Regions from separate parts of the Aquisalimonas asiatica genome, predicted to be linked through region 2. Evidence: predicted binding sites of a transcription regulator. Region 2 holds the regulator's gene; the other holds the start of a gene.
What was found. Region 2 encodes FliA, which starts transcription of late flagellar genes. Its sites were predicted from a motif close to GCTAAAGTTNNNNNNNNNNCNGCCGATA; they were not measured.
Positions count from the first base shown of each region.

Region 1: a site for FliA is predicted at 2,586-2,613, ahead of BMZ02_RS13980 (chemotaxis protein). Genes of this name have one in related genera too.

Region 1 is NZ_FOEG01000007.1:22,797-33,714, forward strand. Features, by position in the region: gene BMZ02_RS13955 (DHA2 family efflux MFS transporter permease subunit) at 1-137, shown strand, start outside; gene BMZ02_RS13960 (hypothetical protein) at 251-499, shown strand; gene BMZ02_RS13965 (flagella synthesis protein FlgN) at 793-1,275, opposite strand; gene flgM (flagellar biosynthesis anti-sigma factor FlgM) at 1,280-1,591, opposite strand; gene flgA (flagellar basal body P-ring formation chaperone FlgA) at 1,742-2,503, opposite strand; gene BMZ02_RS13980 (chemotaxis protein) at 2,679-3,620, shown strand; gene BMZ02_RS13985 (CheR family methyltransferase) at 3,722-4,555, shown strand; gene flgB (flagellar basal body rod protein FlgB) at 4,780-5,187, shown strand; gene flgC (flagellar basal body rod protein FlgC) at 5,191-5,616, shown strand; gene BMZ02_RS14000 (flagellar hook assembly protein FlgD) at 5,627-6,307, shown strand; gene flgE (flagellar hook protein FlgE) at 6,323-7,609, shown strand; gene flgF (flagellar basal-body rod protein FlgF) at 7,631-8,374, shown strand; gene flgG (flagellar basal-body rod protein FlgG) at 8,411-9,196, shown strand; gene BMZ02_RS14020 (flagellar basal body L-ring protein FlgH) at 9,265-9,936, shown strand; gene BMZ02_RS14025 (flagellar basal body P-ring protein FlgI) at 9,956-10,918, shown strand, end outside.
Region 2 is NZ_FOEG01000001.1:792,239-803,156, forward strand. Features, by position in the region: gene BMZ02_RS03715 (protein-glutamate methylesterase/protein-glutamine glutaminase) at 1-952, opposite strand, end outside; gene BMZ02_RS03720 (chemotaxis protein CheA) at 972-3,137, opposite strand; gene BMZ02_RS03725 (protein phosphatase CheZ) at 3,229-3,993, opposite strand; gene cheY (chemotaxis response regulator CheY) at 4,004-4,396, opposite strand; gene BMZ02_RS03735 (RNA polymerase sigma factor FliA) at 4,532-5,260, opposite strand; gene BMZ02_RS03740 (MinD/ParA family protein) at 5,257-6,105, opposite strand; gene flhF (flagellar biosynthesis GTPase FlhF) at 6,191-7,576, opposite strand; gene flhA (flagellar biosynthesis protein FlhA) at 7,586-9,745, opposite strand; gene flhB (flagellar biosynthesis protein FlhB) at 9,820-10,918, opposite strand, start outside.

The DNA.
Region 1 (10,918 bases), on a different contig from region 2:
TGGCAGGTGGCCTGGCCGCGTTGCCGCCCGACCTGTACCGGCAGGCCTACGTTGCCGGCTTTCAGTGGAGTTTCCTGTTGCTGGGGGCCGTGTTCCTGCTGGCGCTGGTCGCGGCCTCCCGGTTCGGCCGGCAGTAGGGTCGTGCAGGACGGCTTGGCGACGGCGGCGCCGTTTACCGCGTGCCTGTCGGTGTGCCGCCCGTGACCGGGGCTGATAGACTGCGCACAACCCCTTTCCTGCTGGAGAGACCGTGTTTCACAAGCTTCCACTGTCCTGGTGGCAGTATCTGCTGCTCTGGCCTGGCGCCACGTTCATGGACTGGCTGGCGAGGACCTGGCCGGATGTGGTGATCCGTTACGGTTTCGGGTTCACCATGGAATCCTATGTGTTCTGGTCAGCCGTGTTGTCACTGCTGTTCTGGTTCGTGGTGCTTGTGGCTCTGGTCTGGGTGTTGAACGGGCTTCGCCGCAGCCGGGGAGCGCGACACAGCACCCGCTGACGTTGTACATTCCTTTTATTTCTTTCCCGTCTTTCTGCCAGCGATGCGCCGTTGAACCGGTAATTTCTTATACAAGGCTTGCATTGCGAGTGAAGCTGTACTAACCTTGTACTCAAGTTAACGGAACAAACGTGTTTTGTTGTGGTTGTCTGCTGAAGTGCTTCTCGCGTTGGCGCACCCTGTCCCCATATGCGCCGCCCGGCCCCCTCAAGGCGGCCGGGTTTTTTTGTCCGTAATCAACGCAATCCGATGAGGGCTGGCGCGCTCTCGCGCCAGCCCTGGGGATCCGCTTCTCAGGCGCGACTGATCTCCCGCCCGCCGCGGTTCTCCGGCGCAGGCGCGGCTGCCCCTGGCCCGTAGGTCTGTGGCGCCGGCACATCACCCTGGATCAGGTCGATGGTCCGTTGCACGCCATACTGCTGTTGCTGGATGACCCGCCCGTTCGCCTCGTTGATGGCACGGCACCGCTGCAACTCCTCCAGCAGGTCCGCCCACTGCGCCCGCACGGGCTCGGGGTCTTCCAGTGTCTCCAGGGCGGTGTTGATGGCGCTGCCTTCGCGCTCGCCGGTGATGGCCTCGACGAGCGCGAGCCGCTGGTTCTCGCTGGTTTCAATGGCGCCGAGGAGGTCGACCTTGCGGCTCAAGGCGGATTGCAGTGCCTCCATGTCACGTGCCACCAGCGCGCTCTGCTCTTTCTCGAGCTGCGTGTTCAGTGCCTGCATCAGCGAGAGCTGCTCGCCAATGGTCTCTGCAAGGGCGCGTGCATGTTCGGCCACGGTGTTACTCCTCGAGGAGGCTTTCCAGTTCCATGAAGCGGTCGGCGATGCTCTCGGCATTCAGCGGGTACTCGCCATTGGCGATACGCTCCCTGATCTCGTCGACACGCCCCTGGTCCACTTCGGGGGTCTGGTCGATGGCGTCACGCACCGACTGCAGCCGCTCCGACTCGCTGGCGCCGGCGGATGTGGCGTCGCCATTCGATTCCTGACCGACCTGGGGGCGCTCGCCGGGCTGCTGCACCTGGCGGTTGTCCCGGGCATCCTGCGTCGGCGTTACACCGGGCCGGTTGCCCCCGTCAATTGGGTTTGCCATGACTTGCTCCTGTCCTTCAATCAGCGTCGCGGTGAGCCGCTACTCACCCTGTCAGATCCGCTATCGGCAGGGTTTGCCGCAACTTTAGCTTCAGGTGCAACTTTTTCACAGGGTACTGGCCCCATGGTTTCGGCGAAAGCCGGTGTGCGGTCAGAAGCCAACCCTGACCCGGCTGTCGCCGATGATCTCGCCTTCGATGACCCGTTCCGACGACGTATTTCTGACGCGAATGCGATCCCCGAGGGCGCCGGACTGCAGCGCCTCCCCGTTCATGCTGACGCTCGCTGCCCGCGAATCAAGGGTCAGCAACACGGTCTGTCCGCGCTCGACCAGCTGCGGGGCGCTGACGCGCGACGGCGTCAGGATTTCGCCGGAGCGCATGGCGCGGTTGAGCTCCATGCCGACGAGTTCCTCCGCGCTGGTGTAGTAACCGCGGCGCGTGCGGTTGACGTTGATCTCCACAAGCTCCAGGTCATCCTGGCTCAGCAGTGCACCGCGGGACAGGGAGCGTGCTGCCGCATAGACCTCCTTGAGTGTCTCCACCCGTACCGAGACATACAGCGTCCAGGGGCTCGGGTGGTTACAGCGCACGCCGACCGTCGCACGGCTCTGGCTGGAGCGGCCGGGCGGGCTGAACGTCTCCAGGGCCTCCTCGCAGCGCGGCAGCCGCAGGCGCTGGTCGACGCGCCCGACATCCACCGTGCTCTGGCCGTCGCCGGTCAGCTCGGCCTCTGCGTGGCGTTCCACGGCGTCATGAATTTCGTCCAGCGGCTGGATGTCGTCGGCGCCCGCGGTGCCGGCCCCCAGGGCGATCGGTGCCGTGAAGGCGGCGGCGGCATAGCGCACGGTGGAGGCCCGCGCACGGACACGGATGCCGGCCAGCCACGTTGTGATGTGAGTCCATGTGTTCATTGGTTTCAGGCGCTAGTTTTGTGCCCCGCGTATCGGGGCGTTACCCGGGCGTAGATTAAGCAAAATGCGTGCCGTTATCCGGCGTCAAGTTTCCCGGCGCGGGGCCGATATCCGGCTATCGACACGTCATACAAGCAGTCGGGGCCACAGCGTCGGCTGCAGGAGAGATCAAGACATGGCCAGCATCATGGATTCCGTGGACCAGCGCACGACCCTTGCGGGCACCAACCGCATGGAGCTGCTGCTGTTTCAGCTGTCAGGCGCCCAGCTGTTCGGGATCAACGTATTCAAGGTGCGCGAGGTGATCCCCGTGCCGCGCCTCATCCAGCTGCCGCACTCACACCCGACGGTCGCCGGCGTGTGCTACATCCGTGACCGCACCATCGCCGTCATCGATCTGCGGATGGCCACCACGGGGCGGGCGCTGGAGGAGCGGGATACCAGCTCCGTGATTGTCACCGAGTACAATCGCAGTGTGCAGGGCTTCATGGTGCGGGGCGTCGACCGGATCGTGAACGTCAACTGGCGCGACATCATGCCGCCGCCGAGCAGCTGGTCCAACACGGCCTATCTCACCGGTGTGACGCGCGTCGACGAGCGGCTTGTGCAGATCGTGGATGTCGAGAAGGTCATGGACGAGATCAACCAGGCAGGCGGTATCGGGGCGTTGCCGGGTGTAGAGGAGGGGGGCGTCAAGCCTGCCTCCGGCGCGGAAGACTGGCATGTGCTGGTGGTGGATGACTCGTCCGTGGCCCGGCGTCAGATTCATGACACCCTCCAGGGGATGGGTGTGCAGGTCACCATGGCGCGGGACGGTCAGGAGGCCATGGAGACGTTGCGGGGCTGGGCGGCACGCCCTGACGAGTCCCCGTGGAATCAGCTTCTCATGGTCATTTCCGACGTGGAGATGCCCCGTATGGACGGCTACACTGTGGCGACGGAAATCCGGCGGGACGATGCGTTGAAAGGGTTGCATCTGTTGCTTCACTCCTCCCTGAGCGGCATGTTCAACGAGGATCTGGTCAAGCGCGTCGGGGCCGACGATTTTCTGGCGAAGTTCGGCGCATCGGAGCTGGCTGGCCGGGTACAGGCTCGCCTGGAGCAGGTGAACGCCTGATTCGGCGTGGTCTTCGCCGATGTCATCACGCTACAATTCGGCCGGCGGCGGTTGCTTCTGGCCGCTGCACCTACCAGCCGATCAATGAGGAAGCCGCCTCCGTGACGTCCAGAGCCATTGCCCCGGAACATTACCAGGCGTTTCGTGCGTTCCTCGAACAGTCCTGTGGGATCGTGCTCGGGGACAACAAGCAGTATCTGGTCTCCAGCCGGCTCGGCCATCTGATGGAGCGGGAGAAGATCAAGGACCTCGGCGAGCTGGTCTTCAAGGTGCAGCAGCCGGGTGGTCAACGGCTTCGCGGCACGGTCATCGAGGCCATGACCACCAACGAAACCCAGTGGTTTCGTGACAGCTATCCCTTCACCATCCTGCAGGAAACGTTGCTGCCGGAGTTTCACAAGCGTGGCGTCGACAAGCTCCGCATCTGGTCCGCGGCCTGTTCGTCCGGGCAGGAGCCGTTCTCCATGAGTATTGCGCTGGAGGAGTTCCGGGCGCGGGGCCCCCGCATCGAGGCGGAGATCGTCGGAACCGATATCTCTCCGGCCATGATTGCCCAGGCGAAGGAGGCGAAATACTCCGACTCCACCGTCAACCGGGGGCTGAGCCCCGAGCGTCGAGATCGCTACTTTCAGCGCAGCGGCGCGGACTGGGTGGTGCGTCCGGAGATTCGCCGGCGCACTCAGTTCATGGTGCACAACCTGCTGGACAGCTACGCCAGCCTCGGACGGTTCGACGTGGTGTTCTGCCGTAACGTCCTCATCTATTTTTCCGCCGAATCGCGGGAGAACATTCTCAACCGCATGATCCAGCAGATGCGCCCGGGTGGTTACCTCATTGTCGGCGCCTCGGAGTCGCTGGCCCGGCACGCTGGCCAGCTGGAGATGGTGCGCAGTCAAGGCGGTGTCATCTACCGCGTGCGTCAGCCGGCACGGTAAGCGGCAAGCGTTTGCCGCTCCATTGCCGCTTTCCTGTTGCCGGAACGCCGACGTTGCCGCGCCGGTTTTCTGCCGCCAGCCCCGAGAGATCGATCCGCCCCTGAGGCGCAACGCCAGTGCTGACGGGCCTCTTCGCCTGCTGTCGCCCGTATTTCTCTCCATCTTTCCCTGGTTTGGCATGACGCTTGCTTAGAGCTCCGGTGTCGATTCACTGGAGGGTGATCATGGCAATTTCCTTCGATAACGCAGTGGGCCCACACGCGGCAGCGCTGAAGCTCCGGGGAGAGCGGCATCAGCTGCTCTCGGAGAACATCGCCAACGCGGATACGCCGAACTACAAGGCCCGGGATATGGACTTCCGCACCGCGCTGCAGCAGGCCGAGAACGGCCAGGCCAACAGCGGTGGTGTGATGCAGACCACCCACGCTCAGCACATTCCGTCGCCCAACGGCGATGGCACCTCGGCCGATGCGCTCTACCGCGTGCCGAATAGTCCGTCGCTGGACGGCAATACCGTGGAATCCCAGGTGGAGCAGGCGCAGTTCGCCGAGAACACGGTCAAGTACCGCGCGTCGCTGGATTTCCTTGGCGGGCGCATCTCCAACCTCGTTGGCGCGATCAGGGGCGAGTAAATCATGTCTGTTTTCAATGTGTTCGATGTCGCGGGTTCGGCCATGAACGCACAGTCCGTGCGGCTGAACACCACGGCCAGCAACATGGCCAACGCGGAAGCCGTTGCCACGACGCCGGAGGAGGCCTACAAGGCCAAGCAACCGGTATTTGCCGCTGCATTGCGCGGTGTCGAGGGCGGCGCACAGAACCCGGCCAACGTTGGCGTCACCCTCGACCACATCGTCGAGAGCGATGCACCCAACAAGCCGCTGCACATGCCGGGGCACCCGGCCGCCGACGAAGACGGTTATGTGTACCGCTCGAACGTCAACAGCGTCGAAGAGATGGTGAACATGATCTCGGCTTCCCGTTCCTACCAGAACAACGTGGAAGTCATGAATACATCCAAGGAGTTGGCGCTGCATACCCTGCAGCTCGCCCAGAATTGAGGACGCCGCCATGTTGGGACTTGATGCACTGACAGGATCCACAAGCAGCAGCTCGGAGATCGAGCAGCCGGAAGACGCCAAGGGCAAAACCGCCGACGAGCTGGATAGTTCCGATTTCCTGCAGCTCATGATCGCCCAGTTCCAGAACCAGGATCCGTTCGAGCCCATGGAGAACGGTGAGTTCATGGGGCAGCTTGCGCAGTTCACCTCGGCGTCCGGTATCTCCGGGATGCAGGAGTCGTTCGAGGAGTTTGCCGCGCAGATGGGTCAGGACCAGGCGCTCCAGGCAGCGTCACTGGTTGGCCGCAGCGTCATGGTGGAGAGCGACAGCATGCCCCTTGGCGAGAACGGGCTCAGTGGCGTCGCCCAGCTGCCGCGCAACAGCGAGAACCTGAACATCACCATCTCGGATGGTGCCGGTCAGACCGTGCGGGAGATCAGCATGGGCCGACAGGATGCCGGCGATGTGCCGTTCCACTGGGACGGGCTCAACAATGACGGCGACGAAATGCCGGATGGAACGTACACCGTCCGGGCCAGCATCGGCAGCGGTGACGATTCCACCGCCGTCAACACCCTGGCGGCGGCGCCAGTGACCAGTGTCAGCCTCGAGTCCGATGGGCGCAGCCCCATGCTGACGCTCGAAGGGGCCGGTGAATATTCCCTCGATTCTATTCGTCATATTCAATAAGGAAGGGGTGCGACCATGTCTTTCAATATTTCCCTCTCGGGGCTGAATTCCGCGTCCTCCGATCTGGACGTTACCAGTAACAACATCGCCAACAGCGGCACCGTGGGCTTCAAGGGGTCCCGCGCCGAGTTCGCCGACGTGTTTGCCCAGACCCAGTTCGGTATCGCCAGCAACGCCATTGGCTCCGGTTCGCGGCTGCAGAACGTGGCCCAGCAGTTCACCCAGGGCCAGTTCGATTTCACCGGCAACAACCTGGATCTGGCCGTGAACGGGGAGGGCTTTTTCCGCCTCCAGGACAATGACGGCAGCGTCTCCTATACCCGTAACGGCGCCTTCCAGCTGAATCAGGACGGGGTGGTCGAGAATGCCGACGGCCGCGCACTGACAGGATATCCGGCTGACGGTGACGGCAACGTCGGCGGTACCCTGCAGCCGCTGAGCATCGATACCGGTAATGTGCCGCCGCAGGCGACCACCGCGATCGACATCGACGCCAACCTGCAGTCGAACGCGGACGGCCTCGATCCCACCAACTTCGACGTGAACGATCCGGAGACCTTCAACTTCTCCACCTCGACCACCGTCTACGATGGCCAGGGCACCTCCCGCAGCGCCAACATCTACTTCGTCAAGGATGAGGGCGAGGAGAACGAGTGGCTGTCCGTGGTGGAGATCGGCGATCAGCTCATCGGCATCGATGACCCGGACAACCCGGATCCCGACGAGATGTTCCGGGTCGCGTTCAACTCGGACGGCAGCTTTGACAGCGTGGTGCCCGGGCCGGGTGCCGGCAACGACGCCCAGGACACAAGTGCCTCGTCGATCGACTTCGAGTATGACCCCGGCGACGGTCTCGACCCGCAGCGTATCGAAGTGGACTACGGTGCACTGACCCAGTTCGGCACGCCCTCGGCTGTCAACGAGCTGACCCAGAACGGCTTCGAGGCGGGTGAGTTCTCCAGCCTGGACATCGAGGAAGACGGCACCGTCTTCGGTCGCTACACCAATGGTGAGTCGCTGCAGCTGGGTCGGGTCGCCACCGCGCGCTTCCCCAGTGAGCAGAACCTGACCGAGGTGGGTGACAACCTCTGGCTGGAGAGTGCCGAGTCCGGCGAGCCGATTCTTGGCCAGCCCACCACCTCCGGTCTGGGCGGGATCCAGAGCGGTGCCCTGGAGCAGTCCAACGTGGACATCACCGAACAGCTGGTGAACATGATCACCGCGCAGCGGAACTTCCAGGCCAACGCCCAGATGATCAGCACCCAGGACCAGGTGACCCAGGAGATTCTCAACATCCGCTAAGGCGGGGCGAGGACATGACCCATGGATAATTTTGCATACCTTTCCATGACCGGTGCCAAGCACGCCCTGCAGGCGCAGCAGCACACCAGTCATAACCTGTCCAACGCCAACACGCCCGGCTTCCGGGCGGACATGGACCAGTTGATCACGCACCCGGTCAGCGGACCCGGCTTCGACAGCCGGGCCTACTCCGCGGAGAGCAGCGTTGGCTGGGACTTCAACCCCGGCACCATGCAGACCACCGGCCGCGACATGGACGTGGCACTGCAGGGCGAAGGCTTTTTCGCCGTCCAGGGTGCGGACGGCAACGAGGCCTACACCCGTCGCGGTGACATGCGCGTGTCCAACATGGGGCTGCTGGAGAACGGCGCCGGCCAGCAGGTGATGGGTGAGAACGGACCGATCGCCATACCGCCGGCGGACAAGGTGGACATCGGCGATGACGGCACCATCAGCATCATCCCGGACGGTGGTGATGCGGAAGAGCTGGTCATTATCGATCGCGTCAAGATGGTGAATCCGGCGGAGCAGGACCTGGAGAAGGGCGACGACGGGCTGTTCCGTCTGGCCGACGGTGACGTTGCTCCGGCCGACGCCCAGATGCGCCTGAGTTCCGGCACCCTCGAGGGCAGCAACGTGAGCTCCGTGGACGCCATGGTCGAGCTGATCGACAACCAGCGGCAGTTCGAGATGCACGTGAAGATGCTCACCAACGCCGAAGAGAATGATGCCGCCAGCAGCTCCCTGTTGCGGATGCAGGGCTGAGACGAATAACGCCGTCGACACGGCAGGAGGGTAACCATGAATCCCGCACTTTGGGTCGCCAAGACCGGCCTGGACGCGCAGGAGACGCGCATGCAGACCGTCTCCAACAACCTGTCCAACGTGAACACCACCGGCTTCAAGCAGGACCGCGCGGTGTTCGAGGACCTGGTTTACCAGAACGTGCGCCAGGCGGGCGCGCAGAACACCCAGGATGCACAGCTGCCCACGGGGCTTTCCCTGGGCACGGGCGTGCGCGTGGTCGCCACGGAGAAGGAGCACTCCCAGGGCACGCTGCAGCAGACCGAGAACCCGCTGGATCTCGCCGTGGAAGGTGACGGCTTCTTCCAGATCCTGCGGCCGGACGGTTCCGTCGGGTATACCCGCGACGGCTCCTTCCAGGTCAACAGCGAGGGGCAGGTGGTGACCTCCAGCGGTTTCGAGCTGGAGCCGCCGCTCAACATCCCCGAGAACGCGGAGAACGTCACCATCGGTCAGGACGGCACGGTTACCGTCTCGCTGGCCGGCCAGGCGGACGTTCAGGAAGTGGGCCAGATCGAGCTGGTGGACTTCGTCAATCCGGCGGGCCTGGAGCCCATCGGCGGCAACCTGTTCATGGAGACCGCGGCCAGCGGTGCGCCGCAGGCCGGCACGCCCGGGCTCGACGGGCTCGGCGGGGTGCTCCAGGGTGCGCTGGAGTCCTCCAACGTGAACATCGCCGAAGAGCTGGTGAACATGATCGAGACCCAGCGCGCCTTCGAGACCAATACCAAGTCCATTTCCACGTCGGACCAGATGCTGCAGTTCATCACGCAGAACCTGTAATTCCGCTGGTGGCCGCCTTGAAGGCGGCCACATCACCCGGCGTTGGGGCCGGGTAGGGGGCACACACCATGAAAGCATTCGCAGTATTGCTTGTCGGGGCCGTATTCATCACCGGCTGCGCCGTGACCACGCCGCCGGAGTACAAGGATCCGCCGGCGCTCCCGGAGCCGGTGATCAGTGAAGAGGAGCCGCCGGCAAACGGTTCCATCTACCAGGCGAACCAGGGGCAGCGGTTGTTCGAGAACCGGACGGCGCTGCGGGCGGGTGACATCATCACCATCTTCCTCGAAGAGGAGACCGGTGCCAGCAAGAACGCCAGCACCTCGGTCACCAGGGACAGCGAGGTGAACGCCGGGGCGCCGAACATCCTTGGCCGCGACGCCTCCATCGGCGGCAACCCCCTGTCCATCGGGGCAGAGTCGGCGAGTGGCTTCGACGGCGCCGGCAACGTGGACCAGGGCAACGAACTCACCGGCAGCATCAGTGCCGTGGTCGTGGACGTCCATCCCTCCGGCAACCTGGTCGTGCAGGGGCGCAAGAAGCTGACCATCAACCACGGCGACGAGTACATCACCATCACCGGGCTCGTGCGGCCGGACGACCTGGCGCCGGACAACTCCATTTCGTCCGAGCGCATCGCCAACTCGCAGATTTCGTACACCGGCACCGGGACGCTGGCCGATTCCAACCGCATGGGCTGGGGACAGCGCATCCTGAACAGCCCGCTGTGGCCGTTCTGACGCCACGGGAGCAATGGCAATGAAACGTCTTACGATCGTGACGCTGATGAGCATGGTGCTGGCGTGGACCAGCGTCTCCCTGAACGCCCAGACGTGGACCGGCGAGCGCATCAAGGATCTGGCCTCGGTCGCCGGTGTGCGTGACAACCAGCTCGTGGGGTACGGGCTCGTGGTGGGCCTGGATGGCACCGGTGACCAGACCACCCAGACCCCGTTCACCGTACAGAGCATCCGCAGCATGCTGAGCTCCCAGGGCGTCCAGGTGCCTCCGGACGTCAACTTCCAGACCGATAACGTCGCCGCCGTCATGGTCACCGCCGACCTGCCGGCATTCTCACGTCCGGGCCAGGATATCGACGTCACCGTGGCCTCCATCGGCAACGCCGACAGCCTCCGCGGCGGTGCCCTGTTGATGACGCCGATGCGGGGTGCCGATGGCGAGATCTACGCCATGGCGCAGGGGAACCTGACCGTCAGCGGCTTTGGCGTGGATGGCGCGGACGGCTCCAGCATCACCGTGAATATCCCCAGCTCCGGCCGCATTCCCAATGGTGCGACGGTGGAGCGGGAGGTCACCAGCCCGTTCAACACCGGCAACACCATCGAGCTCAACCTCAATACCGCCGATTTCACCACGGCCCGTCGGGTGGCGGACGCCATCAACGAGGAGCTGGGGCCGGAGACAGCGCGGGCGGAGGATGCCGCCGCGGTGACCGTGCAGGCGCCGCAGGATCCGGACCAGCGTGTCGGATTCATGGCCTATCTGGAGGACATCCGCGTGGAGCCGGGTGAGGCGCCGGCGAAGGTCATCGTCAACTCCCGCTCCGGTACGGTTGTTGTGGGCAGCGAGGTCCGGGTGCGTCAGGCCGCAGTGAGCCACGGTAGCCTGACTGTCACCATCAGCGAGGATTTCGACGTGGAGCAGCCGCCACCGTTCACGGGTGGCCAGCCGGTCATCACGCCGGATACCGATATCCAGGTG
Region 2 (10,918 bases):
CGCCCCGGCAACCGTCTGCACCCATGCCGGTCATGACGATACCGAGCACGCGGCCACCACAGGTGTTGGCCGCCTCGGTGAAGGCGACATCCACGCTGGGCTTGTAGAACTGGCCTTCCTGCGGCTCGATGGTATACACCCCGAGCGCCCCGCCCCGGCGCCGGATACCCATGTGAACGCCTCCTGGCGCGAGCAGCGCAACACCCGGCTCCAGCGTGTCCCCATCGGCCGCTTCGCGGACCTCCAGGCGGCACATGCCGTTCACCCGTTGGGCGAAGGCGCTGGTGAAGTTGGCCGGCATGTGCTGGACGATCAGTAGCGGCAGCGGGAAGTCCGCCGGCAGCTCCGTGAGCACCTTCTGCAGCGCCACCGGCCCGCCGGTGGAAGCACCGATGACCACCAGATCCAGATCACGCAACCCGGGCCCGCGCCGGGACGGCCGTGCACCCGGCGCGGCCTGGGTATCAGGGCGCGGCTCCGGCCGCGGCGGGACCCGGGCGGCCCGTGACCGCTCCGGCTGAGCCGGTGCGCTCGCGCCCCGTGCCGCCATGCGTGGCCCGCCGCCAACGGCCTTGACCTGCTCCTGCAGGCGCTTGCGCGCGGTCTCGGCATTCGCCGAAATATCGGAGAAACGCTTGGGCAGGAAATCCACGGCGCCCGCTTCCAGCGCGTCCAGGGTGGCGCGGGCACCATCGAACGTAAGCGACGAGAACATGAGCACCGGAGTCGGCCGCTGCTTCATGATCTCGCGCACGGCGGAGATGCCATCCAGCACGGGCATCTCGATATCCATGGTGACCACGTCTGGCTTCAGGCGCAGCACTTCCTCGATGGCCTGACGGCCATCGGCCGCCTCGCCCACCACCTCCAGTGCGCGATCCTCCGAGAGCATCTCCTTGATGCGTCGGCGGAAGAAACCGGAATCATCGACTATCAGTACGCGCGTGGCCACGCCACTCTCCTCATCATTCCTACATCCGGGAGCCGAAGGTCTTCACCAGACTGGGAATATCGATAATCAGCGAAATGCTGCCGTCCCCGGTAATGGTGGAGCCGGCCAGACCGGGCAGCCCCTGGAGCATGCTGCCCAGCGGCTTGATCACCACCTCCTCGAGGCCGATCACGTCATCCACCACGAACCCGACCACCTGGTTGCCGACATTCACGGTGACCACCTGCTGCTCGTCGCGGCCGGCATCCGGGTCTTTCGTCTCCAGGCTGCCGATGGCGTCGATCCAGCGCTCCAGGAAGAACAGCGGCATGGCCTTCTGCCGCACCATGACCACGCGGCGGTTATCCACCACCTTGGTCTTGTCCATCTCCAGCTCGAAGATCTCGCTGACCACCGACATGGGCAGCGCGAACTTGCGCCCGCGCATGCGCACCATGAGTGTCGGCAGGATGGCCAGCGTGAGCGGCACCTTGATGCGCAGCGTGGTGCCGCGGCCCTGGGCGGAGTCGATGTCCACCGTGCCGTTGAGCTGGGAGATCTTGGTCTTGACCACGTCCATGCCCACGCCGCGCCCGGAGACATCCGAGATCTCCGCCTTGGTGGAGAAGCCCGGCGTGAAGATCAGATTGAAGCAGTCCTTTTCGTCCAGTCGGCTGGCGGACTCCTTGTCCATCAGGCCTTTCTCGACCACCTTCTGCCGCAGAGCCTCGGGGTCCATGCCCTTGCCGTCGTCGGCGATGGTGAGCAGGATATGATCACCTTCCTGCGCCGCGGACAGCCGGAGCACCCCCTTGGAGGCCTTGCCCGCGGCCTTGCGGTCGGCCGGATCCTCGATACCGTGGTCCACGGAGTTCCGGACCAGGTGGATCAACGGGTCGGCCAGGGCCTCGACCAGGTTCTTGTCCAGGTCGGTGTCCTCGCCCTCCATCTGCAGATCCACTTCCTTGCCCAGGTTCCGGGCCAGGTCGCGCACCAGGCGCGGGAAGCGGCCGAAGACTTTCTTGATGGGCTGCATGCGGGTCTTCATGACCGCGCTCTGGAGGTCGGAGGTGACCAGCTCCAGATCGGCGACGGCCTGACTCATGCGCTCGTCATCGTACTGGGAACGGATGGTGCTCAGGCGGTTGCGGACCAGAACCAGCTCGCCCACCAGATTCATGATGTCGTCGAGCTTGGCGGTGTCCACACGTACGGAGGTATCCCCGCCGGCCTTGCCGCCACCGGCCGCACCGCCGGAGCCACTGTCACCGCCCCCGGAGCCACCTCCGGAACCACCGCCACCCTTGCCGCCGGATGCAGCGGCTGGCGCGGCAGATTTCGCCGGCGTGGCGGCACTCTTGCCCGTGTCCTTGTCCGCTCCTGCCGCAGCGGGAGCCGCCGCCGACGCCGCAGCACCGGCGCCGCCCGTGGTGGGGCCTTTGCCCGCGCCGTGGAGCTGGTCGAGCACCGACTCGAACTCGTCTTCGCTGATCAGGTCGTCACCGCCCGAACTCGCGGCCGGCACGTCCGGGTTCGAGCCCTTGGGAACGCCCCCGTGCTTGCCTTCGCCGTGAAGCTGGTCCAGGACGGCCTCGAATTCGTCCTCGGTGATGTCGTCACCGGACGCACCGCTGGCACCGTTATCGGTGGCCGGGGCCTCGGGCTCGTGCTTGTCCTCGTCGAGGGCGTCCAGCAGGGCCTCGAATTCGTCTTCGGTAATGTCGTCGCCACCTGCAACGGCCTGGCTGTCGCCGGCCTTGTCCTGCGGTGCAGGCTCGGATGCCGGCGCGGCCGACTGTGGCGCATCACCCACCGACTCCTGCTCCTGCAGGAGTTCCAGCGCGCGCAGAAGCTCTTCGGGTGCTTCGCGCGGGTCCTCGCCGTTCCCCAGGTCACTGAACTGGTTGTTCACCACGTCCAGGGCACGCAGGACGTAGTCCATCAGCTCCGCGGTGACCTCGCGCTCACCGTTGCGCAGGAGGTTGAAGAGGTCTTCGGTGCGGTGGCAGATCTCCACCAGCGGGTCGAAGCCCAGGAAGCCCGCACCACCCTTGATGGTATGGAAGCCGCGGAACACCGCGTTGAGCAGATCCTGGTCCTGCGGTGCGCGCTCCAGCTGGACGAGCTGCTCACCCAGCTCCTCCAGGATCTCCCGGGACTCCACGAGGAAGTCCTGTACGATGTCGTCTTGCGTATCAACTGCCATAAAGCCCCCAAGCGATACCCGGCCCGCGCCCGCGCGCTGGGCTTCCGGGATGCCGTCACTCCGACCCGCCACTCACCAATGCGGCGCGAACTCAGAAACCAAGACTGGAGAGCAGGTCATCCACCTCGTCCTGACCACTGACCGCCGAGTCCGATTCCTGTCCCGGCACCTGCGGCCCCTCCAGTTTCATTGCATCTTCCGTGTTCTTGTCGGCCGATTTCCCGTCTTCCGTAGCTTTTCCTTGCGTCTGTCGCGGGGCGGAGATGGAAATCAGGGACACCAGCCCGTCCTCCACCTCTCTCACCAGGTCCATGACACGGCGGATGATCTGGCCCGTAAGGTCCTGATAATCCTGCGCCATCAGCGCGTCGGTCAGCTTCTCCTGGATGGCGTCGCCCTCGGTCTCCAGGCGCTCGAAGAACTGGTCAAGCCGTTGGCCGAGCCCGCGGAACTCGGTGGCCGACAGCTGCCGTGAGCGGAACCGCTTCCACTCCGCGGCCAGCGTCTTGCCATCGCTGCTGATGCCGGACAGAGTCTCAAGGGACTCTTCCAGCGCGGTCAGCGTCCGGTGCGCCGAGTTCTCGGTCAGCTCGATGACGTGATTCAGCCGCTGATGGGCATCGGGAATCTCGGAGACGGCGATGTCGCTCAGCCGGCCGTCCAGGCGGAAGGATTTCAGCGCCTCGTGGAGCTCCCGGGTCAGCTTGCCGACCTCCCGGAACAACTCCGTCTCGCGCAGGCGGGTCAACTCATCCAGCGCCTCGCCCACGGCCTCCCCGTCACCGGCCTCGATCGAGGACAGCAATTCGCGAGCCTTGGCTTCGTAGGCGGCAAGATCCTGGCTGCCGTCCGTCATGCGCCTGCCCTCACTCGGCCGATTCGATACGGTCGAAGATCTTGTTGATCTTCTCTTCCAGCGTTGCCGCGGTGAACGGCTTGACGATGTAACCGTTCACGCCCGCCTGGGCCGCTTCGATGATCTGTTCACGCTTGGACTCTGCGGTCACCATCAGCACCGGAAGATGCTTGAGGTCGTCGTCCGCACGGACGTGCTTGAGCAGCGTCAGCCCGTCCATGCCCGGCATGTTCCAGTCCGTGACGAGAAAGTCGAAGCCTCCCTTCTTGAGCTGGGGCAGCGCCGTGTTGCCGTCATCGGCTTCCTGGGTGTTCTGGAAGCCAAGCTCGCGCAGGAGGTTTCTGATAATGCGCCGCATCGTGGAGAAGTCGTCCACGATCAGTATTCTCATGTCTTTATCCAGACTCACAATCAATCACCTTTGCTTTAATCAGGCGGTGAACACGTCGGTGTCTCGTTAACGCTCTCACCCTGCCGGAGCGCGTTCCTGCGTTCTGCCGCACACGTCGCGATTTTGACGGTCGATACAAACGCCCGGTCACTCTGTCCAATCGGCAAGACGCGCCCTCAACTTGAGCATGATCCGCCCATGAATCTGGCTGACCCGGGATTCCGTGACCCCGAGCACTTCCCCGATTTCACGCAGATTCAGCTCCTGTTCATAGTACAGGGACATCACCAGCTGCTCGCGCTCCGGGAGCGTCCCGATGGCTTCAACCAGGGACTGGCGGAACCCGGCATTCTGGATGTGCTGTTCCGGCCCTTCATCGTCCCCCTCATGCTCCCGGGTCTCCCCGGTGGCCGGAGAGACCTCATCGAGGCTGAACAGCTTGGCGCTGGAGACGTCATTCAGGGTCTGGTGGTACTCATCGGCACTCATGCCGAGTTCTTCCATGACCTCGCTGTCGCGGGCATCGCGTCCGGTACGATTTTCGATCTCGCGAACGGCCTGGGCCACTTCCCGGCCACGGCGATGGACGGACCGCGGCGTCCAGTCGAGCCGCCGGATCTCGTCCAGCATGGCGCCGCGAATGCGAATCCCCGCATACGTCGGAAAACTGGCGCCGTGGGAGGCGTCGAACTGCCGGGCCGCCTCCAGCAGGCCGATCATGCCGGCCTGGATCAGATCCTCCAGCTGCACGGACTCGGGCAGCCGGGCAAGCAGATGATGGGCAATTCGCTTGACCAGGGGGGCGTTCTGAACGACCAGGTCGTTCTCCCCGGTCTGCGCCTGCACCTGCGAGTACGCTGCGGCGCGCGAACTCATGACAGCACCTCCCCAGCTTCACCACTGTACTGAATGAGACGTTCCACGAAGAATTCCAGATGCCCTTCCGCCCGAGTTGGCGCGGGCAGCCGGTCAACGCGCTTCGCCAGCTCCCGGAAGGCCCGGGCAGAGGGGCTGCCGGGATAGAGCGTGGTCACGGCCTGCTGTTGCTGCACCGCCCGACGCTGCGCGTCATCACTGGGGATCCCGCCCATGTAGGCGACGGTCAGGTCCAGATAGCGCTCACACACTCTCAGCAACTTCCCGTACAGCTCCTGGCCCTGCGCGGCACTGGCTATCATGTTGGCGACCATGTGCACACGGTGTAGACCGAAATCGCGGTTGAGTACCTTGATCAGCGCGTACGCGTCCGTGATGGACGACGGTTCGTCGCACGCCACCACGAGCACCTCGCGGGCGGCCCGGGCGAACGTCAGCACGTTGTCGGCGATGCCGGCGGCGGTGTCAATGATCAGGTAGTCCCAGTCGCCGGTCAGCTCGCTGAAGCTCCGGATCAGCCCAACCTGCTCCGCGGCGCTGAGTGCCGCCATTCCCTTGACACCCGAGGAGGCGGGGATGATCTGCACGCCACCCGGGCCATCAATCAGAATGTCTTCCAGCTCCACCTGCCCGGACACCACGTGGGACAGGTTGTGCCGGGTCTCGAGACCCAGCAGGACGTCCACGTTGGCAAGCCCCAGATCCGCATCCATGAGCAGCACGCGATTCCCCGCGCTCGCCAGTGAAGCGGCCAGATTGACGGACACACTGGTCTTGCCGACTCCGCCCTTGCCGCTGGCAACGGCGATCACCTTGACCCGTGTCAGACTCGATGCCTGATCCATTAACGCTGTGCTCTTTGTTCAGTCATGGCGCGCCCCCCCGGGAACTCCTGCCGCTGCGACGCGGGGACCCCATGATGTGCGCCGCTCAGTGCGACCCACCCACCGAGAAGGTCACGGCCATCTGCTCGTCGTCCACTTCCTGGCCGTACTCTTCCACAAGTTTCAGCGCATCCTGCACCAGACGGCCGGCATCGGCCGGCATGAGATCCTCCGGCACCCGCTGACCGTTGCCCAGGAAACTCACCGGCAGCCGGTGGCGCAGCAGCACGGTAAGCGCTGCGCCGAGGCTGGCGGCGTCATCGGTCTTGGTGAGAATGCATCCGGACGGCGCCACGCCGCCATAGGACTTCACCGTCGCGTTCAGAGCCGCCAGCTGCGTGTTCGCCGACAGAACCAGGTAACTACGGATGCGATCACCCACGCCCTTCAACGTGGTGAACTGCTCCGCGAGCCGCATGTCCCGTTGGCTGACCCCGGCAGTGTCCACCAGGACGAGGCGTTTGTCCGAGAGGTCGGCGAGCACCGTCTCCAGTTCTTCGGCGGAATTCGCGGTCTGTACCGTCACGCCCAGGATCCGCGCAAAGTTGCGCAACTGGTCCTGGGCACCGATGCGCACGTTGTCCGTGCTCACCAGTGCAACCTTGCGTCGACCGTGACGCAGGGCAAACTGGGCTGCCAGCTTGGCCACCGTCGTGGTCTTGCCGACCCCCGTGGGGCCCACCAGCGCGACCACGCCGCCGCGGTCGAGCAGGTCATCCTCTTTCACCGGCAGATGGCGCTTCACGGTATGCAGCGCATGCCGCAGTGCCAGTTCGGGCTCCAGCTTCTCGTCCACGCGGTTGGCGAGCTGGCGACACACATCCGGGCCGAAACCGATCTCGGTCAGCTGCCGCAGCAGTGTCGTGCGCCCCGGATGACTCTTGCCCTGCTGCTGCCACTCCATCATGGAGAGCTGATTCTCGAACAGCGTCCGCAGCACTTTGAGCTCGCTGCGCATGGCTTCCACGGACTCGTCGTCCCGGCCGGCCACCTCATCCGGGCGCTCCGTCCGCTCGGGCCCCCGGCGCAGCTCGGTCACCGCTGCCGACTCGGCCGACCCCGAATTCAGATCGTCTTCCGTCAACGGGTCGTCCACGTGCACGTCAATCCGCTGACGGCGCCCGGGCTCGGGGGCGCCGACACCGGACTGCTGCCTTGCACGCCGCAGCATCTCGGTAAAGTCGGCGGTGCCGCTGGTCGCCTCGGTATCCGCGGCACTCCCCGAGGTGCGGCGCGTCGATGACGACATCCGGCGATCATCGCGATCCGCCTGCTCGCGCAGACTGTCCTCGTCGAAGTCCATGGCCGCGATCACCTCAACACCCTGGCCACGCTCGCGCGTGGACAGGATCACCGCTTCCGGCCCGATCTCTTCCCGGACCCGGCGAATCCCCTGACGGATGGTATCGGCGTGGATGCGCTTAATCTTCATGAATTCACCTTAGCTGCCCTGAGCCACCTGTTGTTGACCGATGGACGCCACGATTTTGACTCGTTTCTCGTCCGGCACTTCGTTGTACGACAGGACATTGAGCCCTTCGATGTTGTGCCGCGTCAGACGCGAGATCCAGCTTCGCAGTTGCGGCGCCGTCAGCAGCACCGCCGGCTGGTTCGCAACTTCCTGACGCTGCGCGGAATCCGCAAGGGACCGCTGCAGACGATCCGCCAGTCCGGGTTCAAGACCGGCCGTGCCGTCACCGTTGCCCTGCACTGAACTAAGCAATAACTGTTCCAGTTGCGGATCCAGGGTGATCACCGGCAGCTCGTCGGACATGCCGGCCACGTTCTGCACGATCATCCGCCCCAGCGCCTCGCGCACCCGCGCGGTCAGCGCCGAGGGGTCCTTGATCGCCTGGCCGTGCTCCGCTAGCGTCTCGACGATAGTGCGCATGTCGCGGATGGGAATTCGCTCCTCCAGCAGGTTCTGCAGCACCCGGACCACCGTCGACAGGGGCAGCGTGTTGGGCACCAGCTCCTCCACCAGCTTGGGCTGCTTGCGGGCGAGGATGTCCAGCAGTTTCTGCACCTCCTCGTGCCCGAGCAGCTCATGGGCGTGGGACTGGATGATCTGACTGAGATGCGTGGCCGCCACGGTGCTTGCATCCACCACGGTGTAGCCGTGGCTCTGGGCCAGGTCACGCTGGGACGGCTCGATCCATACCGCATCGAGGCCGAACGCCGGGTCCCGCGCCGCCTGCCCTTTCACTTCACCGCTCACGGAGCCCGGATTGATGGCCATCTCCCGGCTGGGCTGCAACTCCGCTTCGGCCATGGGGACACCCAGCACGCTCACGCGATAGCTGTTGGGACCAAGGTCGAGGTTGTCCCGGATGTGCACGGACGGCACCAGAAAGCCGAGATCCTGCGAGACCTTCTTGCGCACACCCTTGATCCGGTTCAGCAACTGCCCGCCCTGGTTGCGGTCCACCAGCGGGATCAGCCCGTACCCCACCTCGAGGCCGACCGTATCCACGGGCGGCACATCGTCCCAGGTGAGTTCCTGGTTATCGCCGCCCTGCGTGGCAACCGGTGCCTGACCGTCGCCACCCGACCCGGCTGCAGCGCGCCCCGCCGGCCCGGCCCGCCGCGGTGCCGCGGACGTCTCCACGGTCTCCTCGACCGGCGGGTTGTTGTGAATGCGCCAGGCGAAGAACCCGGCAATGGCGGCCAGGGTCAGGAACGCCAGATTCGGCATGCCCGGAACCAGCCCCATGATGCCGAGCACCGCGGCGCTCACCGCCAGCGCCTTGGGGTTACCCAGCAGCTGGCGGACCACCTCGCCCGCCATGTCCTGGGAGGACGACACGCGCGTGACCAGTATGGCGGTCCCGGTGGACAGCACCAGGGAGGGAATCTGTGCCACCAGCCCGTCACCGATGGTGAGCAGCGTGTAGTTGTTCATGGCGGACTGGAACGGCATGCCGTGCTGGAGAATGCCGATGAACAGTCCGCCGATGATGTTGATGAACAGAATCAGAATGCCGGCGATGGCATCGCCACGGACAAACTTGGAGGCACCGTCCATGGAGCCGTAGAAGTCCGCCTCCTGGGCGACTTCCTCGCGCCGCTTCTTCGCGGTTTCGGAATCGATGAGGCCGGCATTGAGGTCGGCGTCGATGGCCATCTGCTTGCCGGGCAGGGCGTCAAGCGTAAACCGCGCCGTGACCTCCGAGATACGCCCGGCGCCCTTGGTCACCACCACGAAGTTGATGATGACCAGAATCCCGAACACCACCAGACCCACGGCGTAGTTGCCGCCCACCACGAAATCCCCGAAGGCCTGGATCACGTTCCCGGCGGCGTCGGTGCCGGTATGGCCCTCGAGAAGAATCACGCGCGTGGACGCAATATTCAGCGCCAGTCGCAGCAGCGTTGCGATCAGCAGCACCGTCGGGAACACCGCGAATTCCAGCGGCCGCGGCGTGTAGACGGCCACCAGCATCACCACCAGCGACAGCGTGATGTTGAACGTGAACAGCATGTCCAGCGCCAACGGCGGTAGCGGCACGATCATCATGGCCAGCAGGGCCATGAGCAGAATCGGCGTTCCCAGACCGTTACGCACCAGCATGCGCAGATTGTCGAGCACGGCTGTTGCCATGATGGGTTTCCAGGTCTCCAGCGCCTTCACGGCGTCAGTGATGCGGTTGTGTCAGAAAGTTGGCGCCGGTGGCCTCAGTGGCGCGTCGCGCCAGGGTCGTCCGTGTCGGTGGCCGCGTAACCGGCGAACTCGTCCGGGACCCCCGGCTCGGGCCGCTCAGGCCGCTTGCCGCCCTGCCTGCGCGCGGACTGCAGCTGATAGATGTAGGCCAGCACCTGCGCCACGGACAGGTAGAGCCCCGCGGGGATCTCCTGCTCCAGCTCGGCGGTGTGATACAAGGCCCGTGCCAACGGCGGCGCTTCGAACAGCGGAATTTCGTTCTCCTGCGCCACTTCGCGGATCCGAAGGGCCAGCACATCCATCCCCTTGGCCACAACCTGCGGTGCGCGCATGCGCTCCTGGTCGTAGCGCAGGGCGATGGCGAAGTGGGTCGGGTTGGTGACCACCACGTCCGCCTTGGGGACGTTCTCCATCATCCGCCCCTGGGCGATCTCGTTCTGCAGCTGCTTGATCTTCTGCTTGACCTCGGGCTTGCCCATGGTCTCCTTGTTCTCGTCCTTGACCTCCTGCTTGGTCATCTTGAGCTTCTGGGTGTGGTCCCAGAGCTGGTAGGGGATGTCCACCGCAGCCACGAGAATCAGGGAGGACGCCAGGGCGAAAAATGCCCAGAAGAACAGCGTGGCCCCGTGCAGCATCCCCTGATGCAATGGCTCCGTGGTGATGCCCTGGATGCGCTGGTGCATGGCCCAGAACAGCATCAGCGCCACGCTCATGACCACCAGCACCTTGGCCAGGGCCTTCACCAGCTCGATCAGCGCCTTGGTGCCGAACATGCGCCCCAGCCCCTTGATCGGGCTCATCTTCTCCAGCTTGGGCGCCATTCCCTTGGCGCTCATGGTCCACCCACCCATGAGCGCCGGCGTGAGCATGGCGGCGACCAGCATCACCAATGCGAACGGCGCCACCGCCTTGAGACCCACCCAGATGGCCTCGCGCAGGTAATGAAAAGGCGCCTCGGGATCGAAGACGTCCTCGCGATCGATGCGGAACGCCAGGTTGAAGGCCTCGAACAACTGGCCCGCCATGTAGCTGCCGAACACCAGCAGCCCGCCGGCGCCCAGCACCATGATCATGGTGGTATTCAGCTCGCGGGATCGGGGAACCTGGCCTTTG